One region of the Cytobacillus sp. Bva_UNVM-123 genome, then DNA from elsewhere that is predicted to be linked to it. Evidence: riboswitches for the same ligand, from Rfam matches in the RefSeq annotation. Region 1 holds a riboswitch; each other region holds the start of a gene.
What was found. A riboswitch is a leader RNA that binds a small molecule or an ion and turns the genes downstream of it on or off. The one in region 1 is predicted to bind S-adenosylmethionine.
Positions count from the first base shown of each region.

Region 2: another riboswitch for S-adenosylmethionine. It lies ahead of KDN24_RS02845 (cyclase family protein); the one in region 1 lies ahead of KDN24_RS06575 (methionine ABC transporter ATP-binding protein).
Region 3: another riboswitch for S-adenosylmethionine. It lies ahead of metK (methionine adenosyltransferase); the one in region 1 lies ahead of KDN24_RS06575 (methionine ABC transporter ATP-binding protein).
Region 4: another riboswitch for S-adenosylmethionine. It lies ahead of metE (5-methyltetrahydropteroyltriglutamate--homocysteine S-methyltransferase); the one in region 1 lies ahead of KDN24_RS06575 (methionine ABC transporter ATP-binding protein).

Region 1 covers NZ_CM177772.1:1,374,361-1,377,495, forward strand. Annotated here, with positions in the region: gene KDN24_RS06565 (ABC transporter ATP-binding protein) at 1-467, shown strand, start outside; gene KDN24_RS06570 (phosphotransferase) at 683-1,555, shown strand; SAM riboswitch class I at 1,676-1,784, shown strand; gene KDN24_RS06575 (methionine ABC transporter ATP-binding protein) at 1,890-2,906, shown strand; gene KDN24_RS06580 (methionine ABC transporter permease) at 2,906-3,135, shown strand, end outside.
Region 2 covers NZ_CM177772.1:555,876-559,010, forward strand. Annotated here, with positions in the region: gene KDN24_RS02835 (GNAT family N-acetyltransferase) at 1-110, shown strand, start outside; gene KDN24_RS02840 (class I SAM-dependent methyltransferase) at 197-430, shown strand; gene KDN24_RS02845 (cyclase family protein) at 497-1,234, opposite strand; SAM riboswitch class I at 1,315-1,437, opposite strand; gene KDN24_RS02850 (superoxide dismutase) at 1,619-2,254, opposite strand; gene KDN24_RS02855 (VOC family protein) at 2,583-2,852, opposite strand; gene ileS (isoleucine--tRNA ligase) at 2,827-3,135, opposite strand, start outside.
Region 3 covers NZ_CM177772.1:3,953,409-3,956,543, reverse strand. Annotated here, with positions in the region: gene pckA (phosphoenolpyruvate carboxykinase (ATP)) at 1-204, opposite strand, end outside; gene KDN24_RS20310 (thiol-disulfide oxidoreductase DCC family protein) at 403-777, shown strand; SAM riboswitch class I at 870-988, shown strand; gene metK (methionine adenosyltransferase) at 1,245-2,447, shown strand.
Region 4 covers NZ_CM177772.1:305,977-309,111, forward strand. Annotated here, with positions in the region: gene oxdD (oxalate decarboxylase) at 1-215, shown strand, start outside; gene KDN24_RS01595 (GyrI-like domain-containing protein) at 322-798, shown strand; SAM riboswitch class I at 891-999, shown strand; cobalamin riboswitch at 1,111-1,303, shown strand; gene metE (5-methyltetrahydropteroyltriglutamate--homocysteine S-methyltransferase) at 1,459-3,135, shown strand, end outside.

The DNA of each region.
Region 1 (3,135 bases):
CGGTTCGGGAAAATATTCGCTATGGGAGACTGGAGGCAACAGATGAAGAAATTGTTGCAGCAGCCAAGCTAGCCAATGCAGACTGGTTTATTATGAGGCTGCCAGATGGCTATGATACAGTTTTGAATCAAGATGGAAGTGGGATTAGTCAAGGGCAAAAGCAGCTATTGTCAATTGCGAGAGCCTTTCTTGCCAACCCATCAATTCTCATTTTAGATGAGGCCACAAGCAGTATTGATACGGTGACAGAATTGAAGATTCAAGAGGCATTGCAAGAATTAATGAAGGGGAGAACGAGCTTTGTAATTGCCCACCGTTTAAATACGATTCAAAATGCGGATAAAATTTTCGTTATTGAAAATGGGCAAATGATTGAATCAGGCAACCATGATTCACTTCTTAAAAAGAAGGGATTTTATTATCAATTACACGGAAAAGCTGTTACGAGCTTTGCTAGTGGGGGCTAAATTTTTTATTCTAGTAATTTATTCATTATGTACAAAGGAACTTACAATTATTTACTGTGTAAATATTTTTTACTCAGCTATTGAAAAAACTTTATCAAAAGTGTTTAGGCAAGATCAATTGGAACCATTAGCCTTATTTGGCGGGTAAAATTTTGGACACGTATAATATTTGAGATTTAACAAGTAGTGAGCAGAACATGGAAGGAAGAGTATTTTTGAAAAACTCTATTGGAATTGTGAATTGGATCGAAATAGATAAAGCTTTGGAGGATTTATTAATTCATGAGAATGCTTTAGTTATTCAACCGTTGGATCATGGTTTTGAAGCTGAGGTTATGAAGATTAGTTCAACTAAAGAGAGTTTTGTACTTAAAGTTTGGAATAAGAGTTCTAAACCTGATATTCATTTCCAATATCGATTATTACAGGTCCTATTTGAACGTGGAGTGCCAGTATCAAAACCATTGGGGTGGGGTGTAAATCCAAACGGAGATATGGTACTTTTAACAACATTTGATGGGGTATCAATACGTAAAGTGAATGAGAAGAATATGAAAGAGCTTGCAAAGATTCTATCGAGTATTCATCAAATTCTTGTTAAAGAAATTAGGGGTATTCATCTTCCAAAGTATGATTTTATTGACTACTTTTTTCCTAGGGTAAGAGAACACCAAGATATTTATCATGCACTAATCGTTCTTGTGCAAAATGCCCAAATAAAGAAAGAACATATTATCCATGGTGATTTCCATTTGAGAAACATTTTAGAGAAAAATGATAGATACACTGTTATAGATTGGACGAATGGACAATTAGGAGACCAGAGATATGATTTTGCCTGGTCGCTTATTTTGCAAAAAATCTATGTTTCAGATCGGGATGCGGATGTATTTCGCTCTACTTATCTATTAGATCATGCTATTCAACAGGAAGAACTTGAGATTTTCGAAGCAATAGCTTGTCTTAGATGGCTCTTGCTAAATAGGAGTGGTGGTGTACCAAAAGGTCTTAATCCAATAAAAAATGTTCGAAGTTTAATAGCAAATAATTTATTTTTAAAGTTAGTAAAATTTGATGAGTTAGTATAAATCCGTGAAAATCGAGTATTCCATTTTCAATAAAAACTTTAAAAAGAAAATGTTGACATATAATTTTTAAGGTATTATAGTATTGATTAAATCTTACGGACAATTAAATATGATGATTTCTTCTTATCCAGAGAGACTGAGGGACAGGCCCAATGAAGTCTCGGCAGCGGGTTTATTATTTAACACCGTGCCAATTCCTGCAAATGTGTTTACATTTGAAAGATGAGAAGGAAGTAGTTTCTTTTAATAGTTGGGACCTTCCTTTTTTTCTTATCGATAAGAGAAAAAGGAAGGTCCTTTTTGTTTATTTTTTATATTGGGAGTTGAGCAAGTAATGATTGAATTTCAGAATGTAGCGAAAACCTTTAAGTTTGGTGATCGCGAAGTAAATGCAGTTAAAGATGTATCTCTTTCAATTCAACAGGGGGAGATTTTTGGAATTATCGGATTTAGCGGTGCAGGGAAAAGCACATTATTGCGGCTGGTGAACTTATTGGAGAGCCCGACGTATGGCACTGTTCAAGTACAGGGAGTCGATATTAATTCGCTCACACAAAAAGAAGTGAGAAAGCTGAGAAGAAGAATTGGGATGATTTTTCAAAATTTCAATTTATTCTCCTCAAGAACGGTAGCTGGAAATGTAGCATATCCGCTAAAGCTGGCTGGGGTCCCGAAAAAAGAAATAAATCAAAGAGTGACAGATCTTCTTAGCTTCGTCGGTCTCACAGAAAAGGCAAATGATTATCCTGAACAATTATCTGGAGGACAAAAACAACGGGTTGGGATTGCAAGGGCGCTTGCTACCTCTCCTGATATATTAATTTGTGATGAGGCAACGTCAGCGCTAGATCCAGATACAACTGGAGAAATTCTTCGTCTTCTCAAAAAGGTAAACAAGGATTTAGGGATTACCATTTTGTTAATCACACATGAGATGCATGTCATTCAAGAAATATGTGACAGGGTAGCCGTAATGGAGAATGGAGAAGTTATTGAATTCAATTCAGTTTTTGATATTTTTACGAATCCACAGCATTTAACGACCCAACGGTTTATTCAATCGGTCCAGCAAGATCGACCATCGGCGTCTTTATTAGAGGAGTGGAGAAAAAAGGGAGGGGAAAATTTATATCGCGTTATTTTTAAAGGAGAAATAGCGAGCGACCCTGTACTTTCTCGTGTAACAAGAAAATTTGATGTAGATGTAAATATTGTCTACGGTTCTGTGCGAGAAATTCAGGAGAAGTTTTATGGAAACCTGCTTGTCTCATTTGAGGGACAGAGGGATAAAGTTTCTGACGTTCTTGCTGAGCTTAAGGATGTTGTAACTGTTGAGGAGGTGAAAATTTAATGAAAGTAGATTGGACGACTTTTTGGCCGCGTATTTTAGAATCTACAGGTGAAACGATTGTAATGGTCATCATGACTCTTATTTTTGGTTCAATTCTTGGTATAACGATAGGTTTACTTTTATTTGTGACACGAAAAGGAAATATATTGGAGAACAGATTTTTGTTCCAATTGCTAAACTTTTTGATTAATATGATTCGTCCCATTCCATTTATTATTTTTCTAGTGGC
Region 2 (3,135 bases), 820 kb from region 1:
TCCAATTTTATAAAAAGATCGGTTGTGAAATGCTAGATTTTGATAAAGACCATCCAGAGTTTGAAATGGAGTTTCAATACGAAGAGAGAAAGAGAAGTAAAGAAGATTAATGATTGGAAAGGAGCGACGTTTATGGGGATTCTGAATTTTATTCTTCTTTTGTCATAGATGAAACGATGACTAGGAGGAATAAATAATGAGCCAATCATGGGTAAAAGATTTTTATAAAAATCAATTTGAAATGTTGAACCTTAGGATAGATAGTGAGATGGAACGTGAGCTTACTATTCAGGCAGAAGAAATAATAGAGCAAGTCGGAAGAGAATTTCATAAAATGCTAGAATTAGGAGCTGGCATGGGAATATTAGCTCATGCTTTGACACAATTAGGAGTCAGTGTAACGACAATAGAGTTAGTTCCTGAAAAGTAAAGAAAAAATAATTTCGCAAGAAGGGGCACAAATCATGAGGAGATTTGTGCTCTTCTTAATATTTTCTTAAGGGAGAATGGCGAATGATCTTACTGGAAACCCTGAAGCTTTTTCAGGCTTCGGAACAATATTGAGAATAACGGCACCTTTAGGGGGGACTTGATCTAAGTTTGTTAGAAGCTCTACTTGATATGTATTTTGTTCAAGTACGTAGTATTCTCCAATGAGCGAACCATTTCTTTGATAATCAATACTTGGATCTGTATCAAAGGTTTCATGCCCTACGGCTTTAATTTTTCTTTCCTCGAATAAAAATCTCAGAGCGGAAAAAGACCAACCTGGTGCATGATTATTTCCATCTGCATCTTTATTATTGAAAGCGTCCTTGTTTGGCCAGCGTTTACTCCAGTCTGTTCGCAAGGCAACGAAAGTACCTGCCTCTATTTGACCATGCTCTTTTTCAAAGTCCAAAATATCATTCACTGATAAGGTGAAATTATGATCAATTTCCGCTTCTTTTGACTTATCAATCACTACGAGTGGTAAAACGAGTTCTTTCAATTCAATTTCATCTAAATATCGGGTATTTCGAACGAAATGAATGGGTGCGTCAATATGTGTTCCGTACTGTCCAGGGAATGTAAAGCTTTGTGCAAAAAATCCGTCTTCATGGGTAAAAAGTGTTTTAAATTCTGCTGACTCGAAAGCTGAAAAGTGTGGGGAATCCGGTCCAAAAGTATGGGTCAAGTCAACCCAGCGTTTTTCTTTTAACACGTTAATGGCATTGATTAATTCGTTCGTCATCATACATTCTCCTTTTGATTTAATTAAAAAAACCTCTTCTTAAAAATAAGAAGAGGTTATAGCACCGCTACGATTATCCCTTCTTATCTTCAAGCATTTTGCTTCTGGAATTAGCACAGTACTGCTAAACAACGCCTTGGCGAAGTTATAAGTCTGTTGCTGAGGCTTCAAAGGGCCAGTCCCTCAACCTCTCTTGATAAGAAAATTACAAATATTTAATTTAATGTTTATTCTATCCTGTATCTTGATCGTAGTCAATCCTAAAAAACAAAAAGAGCTTTTGGTTATACAGTTAACCAAAAGCTAAAAAATTTGTATGGAACTTACCACAAATTCCATACGCGATAATTACCACAATTACCTTATGCTACGAATAAATAAGACTTACTTAGATTGCACAGCATTCTCCATTAACGCTTTCAAATATTGCTCATTAACTGTGTCCCAATTCACTAGGTTCCACCAGTTGGTAACAAATTCAGGACGGCGATTTTGATACTTTAAGTAATAAGCATGCTCCCACACATCAATGACAAGGAGGGGAATTAAGTCATCTTTCAGAGGAGTATCTTGGTTCGGAGTGCTGATGACCGATAGGTCTTCACCATCAAGGACAAGCCATCCATATCCACTCCCAAACCTTCCAATTGCAGCCTTTGATAATTCATCCTGAAATCGATCGAATGTTTGGAAATAATGATCAATGGCTTTTGCAATATCAGCAGTCGGTTCTCCACCGCCTTTTGGGCTCATGACTTCCCAAAAGAGGCTATGACAATAATGGCCTCCACCGTTATTTTGCACTGCTGTTTTTACCTCGACAGGCAATTGCTCAAGATTCTTTAATAATCCTTCAAGCGGCCTTGACTTTAGCTCTTCATAGTTTTCCAATGCGACATTAAGATTGTTTACATAGGTCGCGTGATGTTTACTATGATGAATTTCCAATGTACGAGCATCAATATAAGGCTCTAGTTCATCATAAGCATAGCCAAGACTTGGTAAAGTAAACGAAGACAAGCTATCACCTCCAATTATTTATTTCTCTAGGTAAATAAAGTTTACCTAATGCAACTTTAATGAAAAATTAAAGAACTGTCAACTCTTATTAGGCTAAATCATTCAAATTAAGAATAAAGAACGATCCCTTATTAAAAGTTGGGAGTAATTTAGAGGATAAAATCGATACCTTCTTTTTGTGCTTTACACCCTAACTCCATGTTTCGATAAGCCTTAATCATAGTATGGCCTTCAATAGCAACTTGTAAGGTAGCCTCTCTTCCTATTCCGAATTGGCTCCTGTATCATTACGATGCGATCCTCTTAGCTTTTTTTTGAGCTCTTATATTTATATTTGGCAAATCATCAATATATTTCCATACGGATCTTTAATAGTAAAATAATGCCCATTATCCTCAAGGTGATTTACAATTTCAATGCCCTTATTTTTCAGAAATTGATAAGCTTCGTGAATATTATCAGTATTAAAATGAAACATGGGCACCTGAAAGCAGAAAAATTGAAGAATGCTAATGATAAAAGTTAATAAAATAGAAAAACTGGTCTGTTTAATACAAACCAGTTTTTCTATGTCATAGCATATCGATAAAAACCTCATACTCCCCAATCAATAATGTCTCCATGTCTTTCGTTTTTTCATAAAAAATATCATTTAATAAAATGCCTTTTCTTATTAAGGAATCGAATTGTTTCATGATTTCAATGAATTCATTCGAGGCAGATACATATAGGAAAATGCGTTTGTCTACAGGTAAATTTCTTTTCTTGCGAATATCTTGAACTGTCCGGATAAAATCTCTAACAAGTCCTTCCTGTACCAAATGATCTGTTAAAGTTGTGTCTAAAAATACGGTAAAAGCTTGATTTGCTGCTTCTGAGAA
Region 3 (3,135 bases), 2.6 Mb from region 1:
AGAGGCTTCTTCTACGATGTATTTATCCTTAGGTGAGCGACCAGTATATTTTCCAGTGGTTGCACAAACAGCACCGGTTGAAGTGATAGAGCCTTCATTACGATTCAAAACTTTTTCAACTAGCTGTGGAACAGATAATTGAATATGAATATTATTTCCTATTAATAGTTCGGTTAGTTTATTGGAAATCCCTACAGAATTCATCTGATGAAAACCTTCCTTTATCCAGTTTATTTTCTAATGAATAATCTCGTGAATAGTATAACACATTCAGGTGATTAATCTATACTAATGGTGATTTTTTTTATCAAGAAAATGGATTTCTTTTTCTTGTATATAATATCATAATCACGATGGAAAATATGTTAAAATATATTATCGCATATGAACGGGACTGATTCTATGAAAACGCTCGCATTATACGACAATACATGCTCATTATGCAAGCAATCAAAACGAGTTTTTCAAAAGTTAGATTGGCTTCATCAAGTGAAGTGGGTTTCCCTACAGGAGTATGAACAAATGGAAGAGGGAGAATCCTTTAATAAGGTGGATTTGCGAAGAGAGCTTCACATTATCACTTCCAGAGGAAAAGTATTGAAAGGTTATAACGCAATCCGGTATTTATTCGTACTTTTTCCAGCTACAGCAATTGGAGGAGTGATTTTGTTTCTTCCTTTTACTCATTTACTTGGGAATCCAATTTACAAACGAATTGCTAAAAATAGACACCGATTTTTAAGAAAAAAATGCGATGATGGAAGTTGTTCATTATAATGCGCAAGTAACAAGAAAATACACGATTAATTTAAGAAACTTATTGACATCCTTTCATACTATACGTTATGATCATTTCTTGAACGGATACTCTCTTATCCCGAGCTGGCGGAGGGACAGGCCCTATGAAGCCCAGCAACCTGCTTTACGATTTTTATAGAGCAAAGGTGCTAAACCTGACGCAAGGACTTTGATCCTTGAACGATAAGAGTGAAAGGCGCGAATCGATTTGCTTTCAACCTTTTCACATTGATGGAAGGGTTTTTTTGTTGCAAAAAAGATGGACGGCTTTTGAAATGCACAATTTATGGGGTTGCTTATTACGATATCTGAAGAGGAGATTGACGGATATGATAATAAAAACTCCATGTTTATTTCATATTATTTAGGGAATGAGTTCCGTATCAAACCAAGATTGCTTTGTTAAAAAGGAATCTTACTCAATTTCTATCTAAGGAGGAAATCAGATGTCAAGAAACGTACGTTTGTTTACTTCTGAATCTGTTACTGAAGGTCATCCAGATAAAATTTGTGACCAAATTTCTGATGCAATTTTAGATGCGATTTTAGCTAAGGATGCCAATGCTCGAGTAGCTGCAGAAACGTCAGTAACAACGGGTCTTGTCCTAGTTGCAGGAGAAATCACTACATCTACGTATGTAGATATTCCAAAAATTGTTCGTGAAACAGTGAAAGAAATTGGCTATGATCGAGCAAAATACGGCTTTGATGCTGAAACTTGTGCAGTGTTAACATCTATTGATGAGCAATCAGTAGATATCGCTATGGGGGTTGACCAAGCACTAGAATCTCGTGAAGGTCAAATGAGTGATGAGGAAATTGAAGCAATCGGTGCAGGAGACCAAGGATTAATGTTTGGTTTTGCTTGTAACGAAACGAAAGAGCTTATGCCTCTTCCCATTTCAATGGCACATAAGTTAGCTCGCCGTCTGACAGAAGTGCGTAAAGAAGAGATCATTCCATATCTTCGCCCAGACGGAAAAACTCAAGTTACCGTTGAATATGATGAAAACAATAAGCCAGTTCGCATTGACACAATTGTTATCTCAACTCAACATCATCCAGAAATTACTTTAGAACAAATTCAAAGAGACTTGAAGGAACATGTCATTACTCCAGTTGTTCCACAAGAACTAATTGATGAAAATACAAAGTATTTTATTAACCCAACTGGTCGTTTCGTAATCGGTGGACCACAAGGAGATGCAGGTTTAACAGGCCGCAAAATCATCGTTGATACGTATGGTGGATATGCTCGCCATGGCGGTGGTGCATTCTCTGGGAAAGATCCAACAAAAGTTGACCGTTCTGCTGCCTATGCTGCTCGCTATGTGGCGAAAAACATCGTTGCTGCAGGCTTAGCAGATAAAGTAGAAGTTCAGCTTGCTTATGCAATTGGTGTTGCTCAACCAGTATCCATTTCTGTTGATACATTTGGAACAGGTGTCGTGAGAGAAGATATTCTAGTTGATGTCGTTCGTAAAAACTTTGATCTTCGTCCAGCAGGCATCATCAATATGCTTAACTTGCGCCGTCCGATTTATAGGCAAACAGCTGCTTATGGTCACTTTGGCCGCACGGATATTGAACTGCCTTGGGAAAAAATTGATAAAGCAGATGCATTGAAGGCGGCTGCTTTACAAAAATAAGATTAATAAAAAAGTGGGGGCTTCATTTTTATGAGGCTCTTATTTTTTATGTTGAAGCGAAGCGAAGTTCTTGGAAAAAGGAGTACTTGCGAAGATAAAGGTAACTAGGTTGCCAGAATAATTCTCAAAAAGAAGGAGTGTCGCGTAAACCAGGAATCAGAAAGCCGAACTAATTCCCGAAAATCAGTAGCACCGTGAAAACCGGGAATCAAGAAGCCAAACTAATTCCCAAAAATCAGTAGCACCGCTAATTTCGAGAATCAAGAAGCCAAACTAATTCCCAAAAATCAGTAGTACCGTGAAGATCGGGAATCAAGAAGCCAAACTAATTCCCAAAAATCAGTAGCACCGCAAAGATCGGGAATCAGTAAGCCAGACTAATTCCCGAAAATCAGCAGCACCGCTAATTTCGAGAATCAAGAACCCAAACTAATTCCCAAAAATCAGTAGCACCGTGAAGATCGGGAATCAAAAAGCCAAACTAATTCCCGAAAATCAGTAGCACCGCTAATTTCGGGAATCAAGAAGCCAAATTAATTCCCGAAAATCAGGAGCAACGTGAAGATCGGGAATCAAGAAGCCAAACTAATTCCCAAAAATCAGTAGCACCGCGAAAACCGGGAATCAGAAAGCAGGACTAATTCCCGAAAATTTGGAGGATCATGAAAATCGGGAATCAAGAAGCCAA
Region 4 (3,135 bases), 1.1 Mb from region 1:
AAAACACCGGTAATGAAACATTATGGTTTTTAGAGATGTTTAAAAGCAACCGCTTTGAAGACGTGTCTCTGAATCAATGGATGGCATTAACTCCTAAAGAATTAGTTAAGAGTAACTTGAATATTGGATCAGAATTAATAGACTCACTACGCAAGGAGAAATGGCCTGTTGTTAAATATCCCGGGTTTTCCTACTATCCAAAAAAAGATAAATAAACTGGACTTTATTCCAAAATATTCAATTTTATCAATTTTGTAGAAGGATTTCATAAGTATTTGTCAAATGTCCCTATTAGAACAAAATAGAATGGGGGAGAAACAAATGGAAACGCTGATTATTGAAAAAGAATCATTTAAAGTAATAGGAATGACATTAGAAACGCTTCTTAGTGATGAACGAGAACAGAGAAACATCCCAACATTATTTGAAGCATTCATCAAACGTATTCCAGAGATTAAAAACAGGCTCAATGACAACTCGATTGGTATTTTTATAGACCCTCCCAATTATAATTATAAGACGGACAAGTTTAAGTGGATATCAGGGGTTGAAGTTTCAAGTGTCAATGATATTCCCGACGGCATGGAATCTTTCATATTTCAAGCAAATACCTACGCACGCACAACCTATATCGGTCCTAGAGATAAAGCCTATACGGCATATGATCATTTATACAATTGGGTTAAGGGATCAGAATATGAATTAGCTGACACTTACGGTATTGAATATTATCAGCAAAGTCATGATGATAATCACACTGTCATGGATTTGATGTTCCCGATTCGAAAAAATAGTTGATTTAAAGCTTAATTCTTTAAAACTCTTTTGACAGCATTCGCTTATCATGCTAATATGATTATCAAATTCAAAAAATTATAAAATATTAAAAACTCTTATTCAGAGAGGCGGAGGGACTGGCCCTATGAAGCCCGGCAACCATTTAACGATTTGTTAAAAAGGTGCTAATTCCTGCAAAGCATATGCTTTGACAAATAAGAGAGTAATCCATAGGTGATGAAGACCTCTCTATTTTTAAATAGGGGGGTTTTTAGTCTTTTGAAAGACATAAACTAAGAGATTGTCTTGCTTCAATGCTTTTCTTATTAAAATTTCATACAAAATGCTTCAGGTGCTGTGTGAATCATTTACTCAGCTTAAAAGGGAAGACCGGTGAAATTCCGGCACGGTCCCGCCACTGTTATGGGGAGCAACTTATCATTTGACCACTGTTTCATATTGAAATGGGAAGGGATAAGAAGCAATGAACCTAAGTCAGGAGACCTGCCTGTTGTATGCGCTTGTACCTACGGATGTATAGGGGGGAGTGAGGAATACATGTTGAGAAAAACAAAAGGTCTCAACTCTAGTTAGCATGTGTATGAATCTCTCTTTTCTATTTGAAAAGGGAGATTTTTTGTTGAGGACGAAAATACAAACGGATAAGGAGTGGAAAATTATATGAATAAAGTAAAAAGCTCGAATGTAGGTTATCCAAGAATTGGTGAAAAACGCGAATGGAAAAAAGCGCTTGAACAGTTTTGGGCAGGTAAATTGGAAAAAGAGGTTTTCTTAAAACAAATGGAGGAGATTCGCTTGCAGCATCTTCAGAAGCAAGCGGTTCAGGGCATTGATTTGATCCCAGTTGGAGATTTTAGCTTATATGACCATGTACTTGATACAGCTGTTATGTTTGGCTTAGTCCCGAAGCGCTTTGAATACGGCGGAGGTAAAGTATCGCTTGAAACATATTTTGATATAGCTAGAGGGACTAAAGGTGCGGTTGCAGCTGAAATGACAAAATGGTTTAACACAAACTATCACTATATTGTTCCAGAACTTAACGAAGCAGTTCCTACTCTTGTCGAAAACCGTCCACTTCAATTTTATAAAGAGGCGAAACAAAAACTTAATATTGATGGAAAGCCTGTTATGTTAGGACCTTTAACATTTGTAAAACTTTCAAAGGGCTATGAGGAGAGTGAATTGGAAAAAGTTGTAAATCAATTTGTCCCTCTTTATGCGGACATTTTACGCGAATTACAACAAGAGGGAGTCGAATGGGTACAAATCGATGAACCGATTTTAGCAACTACGATTTCAAAAGAAGAGGTTGCATTCTGCCATAATATTTATCAAGCATTGCATGAAGCAGCACCAAAAATAAAGGTGATTTTGCAAACGTACTTTGAGAGCATCGAACATTATGAAGATATTACTTCACTTCCTGTACAAGGAATTGGACTTGATTTTGTACATGATTCTGGTCAGAATCTTGCTGCTTTGAAAAAGTATGGTTTTCCGAAAGATAAGATACTTGCTGCTGGAGTTGTTGACGGGCGTAATATATGGCGTGCAAATCTTGATGATAGGTTCTCTATTCTTACGGAGATTGCAGAGGTCGTTTCAAAAGATCAACTCATTGTACAGCCCTCATCAAGCCTACTTCATGTGCCTGTAACAACAAAAAACGAAGAAGCGCTGGGGGAGATTTTAACAGATGCATTAGCTTTTGCTGATGAAAAATTGCATGAAATTGTTGTACTTACAAAAGGACTGAACAAAGGGAAAGAAACGATACAGGTAGACATTGCTACGAGTATAGAATCGATTGAAGCATTAAATCATTCATCCGTTCGAAACAATAAAGAAGTTCAGGAGGCTATCCACAAACTGCATACGTATAATGCGGAGCGGCAAGAACTGTTTAGCGTACGTCAAGGATTGCAGGAGGAGGCCTTTCAATTGCCACTTCTCCCCACTACAACAATTGGAAGCTTCCCACAAACACAAGAAGTCAGAAAACAGCGTTTAAAATGGCGGAAAGGCGAGCTAAATGCTGCAGACTATGAGAAATATATAAAAGCAGAAATAAAAAAATGGATTGAAATTCAAGAAGAACTTGGTCTCGATGTGTTTGTACATGGAGAATTTGAACGTACAGACATGGTTGAATATTTCGGTGAGAAATTAGCGGGCTTTCAATTTACGAAATTCGGTTGGGTACAGTCATATGGTTCACGATGTGTGAAGCCGCCGCTTATATATGGTGACGTGTCCTATCAAGAACCAATGACAGTCGAAGAAACTGTATATGCCCAATCCTTAACAGACAAACCTGTAAAGGGAATGCTGACA